DNA from 2 places in the Streptomyces sp. S063 genome. Region 2 is predicted to be linked to the other one. Evidence: riboswitches for the same ligand, from Rfam matches in the RefSeq annotation. Region 2 holds a riboswitch; the other holds the start of a gene.
What was found. Region 2 has a riboswitch for glycine ahead of gcvT (glycine cleavage system aminomethyltransferase GcvT). Riboswitches for the same ligand answer to the same signal wherever they lie in the genome.
Positions count from the first base shown of each region.

Region 1: linked by a shared signal. The riboswitch ahead of gcvP (aminomethyl-transferring glycine dehydrogenase) and the one ahead of gcvT (glycine cleavage system aminomethyltransferase GcvT) in region 2 are both predicted to bind glycine.

Region 1 is NZ_CP021707.1:796,225-798,608, reverse strand. It holds gene CCZ36_RS03560 (DNA polymerase IV) at 1-663, shown strand, start outside; gene CCZ36_RS03555 (PRC-barrel domain-containing protein) at 582-956, opposite strand; glycine riboswitch at 1,089-1,186, shown strand; gene gcvP (aminomethyl-transferring glycine dehydrogenase) at 1,339-2,384, shown strand, end outside.
Region 2 is NZ_CP021707.1:5,530,862-5,533,245, reverse strand. It holds gene CCZ36_RS25620 (AAA family ATPase) at 1-680, opposite strand, end outside; glycine riboswitch at 855-952, shown strand; gene gcvT (glycine cleavage system aminomethyltransferase GcvT) at 1,128-2,243, shown strand; gene gcvH (glycine cleavage system protein GcvH) at 2,366-2,384, shown strand, end outside.

The DNA of each region.
Region 1 (2,384 bases), 4.7 Mb from region 2:
GAGGTCGAGCGGCTGGCCGTGCGGTGCGTGGAGCGATTGCGCGCAGCCGACCGGTCGGGCCGCACGGTGGTGCTGAAGGTGCGCCGTTACGACTTCTCCACGCTGACCCGTTCCGAGACGCTCAGAGGCCCCACGGACGACCCCACCGTGGTCCGCGAGGCGGCGGGGCGGCTGCTGGAGTCCGTCGACACCACGGGCGGCGTACGGCTCCTGGGCGTAGGGGTGACGGGGCTCGCCGACTACACCCAGGAGGACCTGTTCGCCCAGGCCGCCGACGCCCGGGAGCTCGCGCGGCGGGACCGGGAGCACCACGCGCCGGCCGCGGAGGCCGGCGCGGAGGAGCCCGTCCCGGAGCCCGAGGCGGACAGCGCCGAGCAGCTCGCCGCGCGGCGCTGGCCGGCCGGACACGACGTGCACCACGAGGAGCACGGGCACGGCTGGGTGCAGGGGAGCGGCATCGGCCGGGTCACCGTCCGGTTCGAGGAACCGTGGAGCGCTCCCGGCCGGGTCCTCACATTCCGGATCGACGACCCGCTGCTGCGGCCCGCCGATCCCCTGCCGCTCGTCCGCGAGGTGCCCGACTACTCCTCCTGGCCCGCCAGCCTGCCGAAGTCCCGGTCGTCGGGCGCCGGGGCCGCTGAGGGCGGGGAGTCCAGCCCGTAGTGCCGGTAGAGCTGCAGCTCCTGTTCGGGCGAGAGGTGCCGGCCGACGCCGAAGTCCGGCGCCCCCTTGATCAACGCCCGGTCGAAGGGCACGTGCAGCGCGTCCTCGACGAATTCGCTGGGCTCCAGCGGGACGAAGGCGTCCCTGCTGAACAGGCCGGTGCGGACGGCCGCCCACTCGGGCACACCGGTCGCGTCGTCGAGATAGACCTCATCCACCGTTCCGATCTTGGCGCCCTTGCGATCGAACGCCTTGCGGCCGATCAGGCGGCGCGGATCGATATCCGTCTGCACGGTGCCTCCCACTGGTCGCGGACCGCTCACGGCGGTCCCTGTGGCCCACCAGCACCACACAAGTGCACATCCGTGGCCTCGGCCACTCGAGAGCTCCGCCGCGGTGGCCGCTGGTAGGCTGGCAGTGGCTGCTGACCCCGTGCGGGAGAGTCCTCCGGTGGAGAATCCGGAGGCGCCGAAGGAGCAACTCCTCCCCGGAATCTCTCAGGCCCCCGTACCGCACGGACGAGGTCACTCTGGAAAGCAGGGCGGATCCGTGCGGGCGCAGGCCCAAGGGGACCCGACCCTCACCGACGGTGAAAGCCGGCACGCCCCCGGGCGGCCGGTGAAGCTCTCAGGTTGAGATGACAGAGGGGGAGGCCGTTCGGGCACCCGCGCCGTGGTGCCCCTCGCAGGTCGTGACAGACCAGGAGGCCTCCACCATGACCCCCGTCGCACTCCGCTCTCCCAGCTGGAGCAGGGCATTCCGTTCGAGCAGCGCCACATAGGGCCCGATGCCGAGGCCCAGGCGAAGATGCTCGCCCAGGTCGGATACGGCTCCCTCGACGAGCTGACCGCCGCCGCGGTGCCCGACGTGATCAAGAGTGCGGAGGCCCTGAACCTTCCCTCGGCGCGCACCGAGGCGGAGGTGCTGGCCGAGCTGCGCTCACTGGCCGACCGCAACAAGGTGCTCGCCCCGATGATCGGCCTCGGCTACTACGGCACCTTCACGCCGCCCGTCATCCTGCGCAACGTCATGGAGAACCCCGCGTGGTACACGGCCTACACGCCGTACCAGCCGGAGATCTCCCAGGGCCGCCTCGAAGCCCTCCTGAACTTCCAGACGATGGTCGCCGAGCTGACCGGGCTGCCCACCTCCGGCGCCTCCCTGCTCGACGAGGGCACCGCGGCCGCCGAGGCGATGGCCCTCTCCCGGCGCGTCGGCAAGGTCAAGAAGGGCGTCTTCCTGGTCGACGCCGACACCCTGCCCCAGACCGTCGCGGTCATCGAGACCCGCGCCGAGCCCACCGGTGTCGAGGTCGTCGTCGCCGACCTGAGCGAAGGCATCCCCGCCGAGATCGCCGAGCGCGGCGTCTTCGGCGTCCTGCTCCAGTACCCGGGCGCCTCCGGTGCCGTGCGCGCCATCGAGCCCGTCATCGAGCAGGCCCACGAGCTGGGCGCGATCGTCACCGTCGCCGCCGACCTGCTGGCCCTCACGCTGCTCACCTCGCCCGGCGCGCTCGGCGCCGACATCGCGGTCGGCACCACCCAGCGCTTCGGCGTCCCGATGGGCTTCGGCGGCCCGCACGCCGGCTTCATGGCGGTCCGCGAGAAGTTCGCCCGCTCCCTCCCCGGCCGCCTCGTCGGCGTCTCCGTCGACGCCGACGGCAACAAGGCCTACCGCCTGGCCCTCCAGACCCGCGAGCAGCACATCCGCCGCGAGAAGGC
Region 2 (2,384 bases):
GAAGCTCCGGCGTCCGTGAAGGAGATGCGGCCGAGCGCCCCCGCGGCCTCGCGGTCGAGCAGCACCGCGGAGGTGCAGCCGGCGGGCAGCAGGCCCTGTTCGGTGTCGCGGAGCAGCCGGGCCACCGCGTGCCGGTGGCGGGCGAAGGCGTAGCCGGAGACCCCGCGCCCGCGTGCGCGCTGCCCCTGCCGGGCCACCTCGGGCGTCACGTCGAGCAGGATCAGATGGAGGGTGCGGCCCCGGCTCACCGCGTGCCGGGCGAGCCAGCGGCGTACCCAGGTCTGGGTGCCGCAGTCGTGCACGACGACGGATTCACCGGAGCGCAGGGCCTTGCGGAGGCCGAGGTAGTGCGCGGCGCGGACGAGGGGGCGGTACAAGGCGTACGGGAGTAACCCGGGCAGGGCGGCGGCCCAGCCGTCGCGGGTGTTCTGGGAGTCGATCGAGCGCCCCCGCACGGCCCGCCGGATGAGGGTCGACTTGCCGCTGCCGGGCAGGCCGGAGACCACGACGATGTCACCGGCGGGGAGATCGAGGTCGAAGGGGCCGCAGTCGGTGCGCCCGCGCAGGTCGCGTACCACCGGCGCACGGGTCTCCAGCAGTTCCCGCACGGGTGCGCCGGGCTGTGCGGGCATCGCGCCGTGCGCGACCCCCGCGGCCGGTACCGACCGCTGCAACGTCATCGCCCATCCCCCTGCTGTCGGTCTCCCACGCCTGCCCCTGAAGTGTAAAGAAAAGGCAATACGGCACAACCGGCCCCGGGCCTGCCGTCGATGTCTTCACCTGCGTGGAGACCTGACCCCCCACTCTCCCCCAATGCGTGCGATGATGACCCCGCCAACTGCATACCGGCCGTTCGAATCCACGCGGGAGAGTTCCGGCCACAGTGTGAGCCGGGCGCCGAAGGAGCAAGATCCTCCCTTGAATCTCTCAGGCCCCGTACCGCGTGGATGAGGCAGATCTGAAAAGCGAGTCGCCCCGCGACTCCACCCAAGGTGCAAGCCGAGCCCCCTGAACAGGGGTGCCCTCCGGGGTATACCCCGTCAGGGGCTATCGGCGAACCTCTCAGGTTCCGATGACAGATGGGGAGGATTTCCGTCCTGACGTCGTCATGCCCTGGAGCCGTATCCATGAGCACTGCCCCCCGTCTCACTGCCCTCGACGCGCTGCACCGCTCGCTCGGCGCCACCATGACCGACTTCGCGGGCTGGGACATGCCCCTGCGATACGCGAGCGAGCGCGACGAGCACCACGCCGTACGCACCCGGGCCGGCCTCTTCGACCTCTCCCACATGGGCGAGATCACCGTCACCGGGCCGGAGGCCGCCGCCTTCCTGAGCTACGCGCTGGTGGGCAACATCGCCACCGTCGGCAATGGCCGGGCCCGCTACACGATGATCGTCCAGGAGGACGGCGGGATCGTCGACGACCTGATCGTCTACCGGCTGGGCGAGACCGAGTACATGGTGGTCGCCAACGCGGGCAACGCCCAGATCGTGCTGGACGCGCTGACCGAGCGCGTCGGCGGCTTCGACGCCGAGGTGCGCGACGACCGGGACGCGTACGCGCTGCTCGCGGTCCAGGGCCCCGAGTCCCCCGCCATCATGAAGGCCGTCACCGACGCCGACCTGGACGGGCTGAAGTACTACGCGGGCCTGCCGGGCACGGTCGCCGGGGTCCCGGCGCTCATCGCCCGTACCGGCTACACCGGCGAGGACGGCTTCGAGCTGTTCGTCGCGCCCGAGCACGCCGAGGCCCTGTGGCAGGCGCTGACGGAGGCCGGCGCGCCGCACGGCCTGATCCCGTGCGGGCTCTCCTGCCGGGACACGCTGCGCCTGGAGGCGGGCATGCCGCTGTACGGGCACGAGCTGACGACCGCGCTGACCCCCTTCGACGCGGGTCTCGGCCGGGTCGTGAAGTTCGAGAAGGAAGGCGACTTCATCGGCCGCGAGGCGCTGAAGGCCGCCGCCGAGCGCGCCGAGACCGCCCCGCCGCGCAAGCTGGTCGGCCTGATCGCCGAGGGCCGCCGAGTCCCGCGCGCCGGTTTCCCGGTCGTCGCGGACGGCAAGGTGATCGGAGAGGTGACCTCCGGCGCCCCCTCCCCCACCCTGGGCAAGCCGATCGCCATGGCGTACGTGGACGCGGCCTTCGCCGCCCCGGGCACCGGGGGCGTGGGCGTGGACATCCGGGGCACGCACGAGCCGTACGAGGTCGTCGCGCTGCCGTTCTACAAGCGCCAGAAGTGATATCCCGGAACAACCCGGGCCCACATACCGGCGTGCGGGCGTCACAGAAGTGACGTACCTCCGTCTCACACCGTAAGACCACCGTTCATCAGCACTCCCCCGCGTACAGGAGAATTCAGGTCATGAGCAACCCCCAGCAGC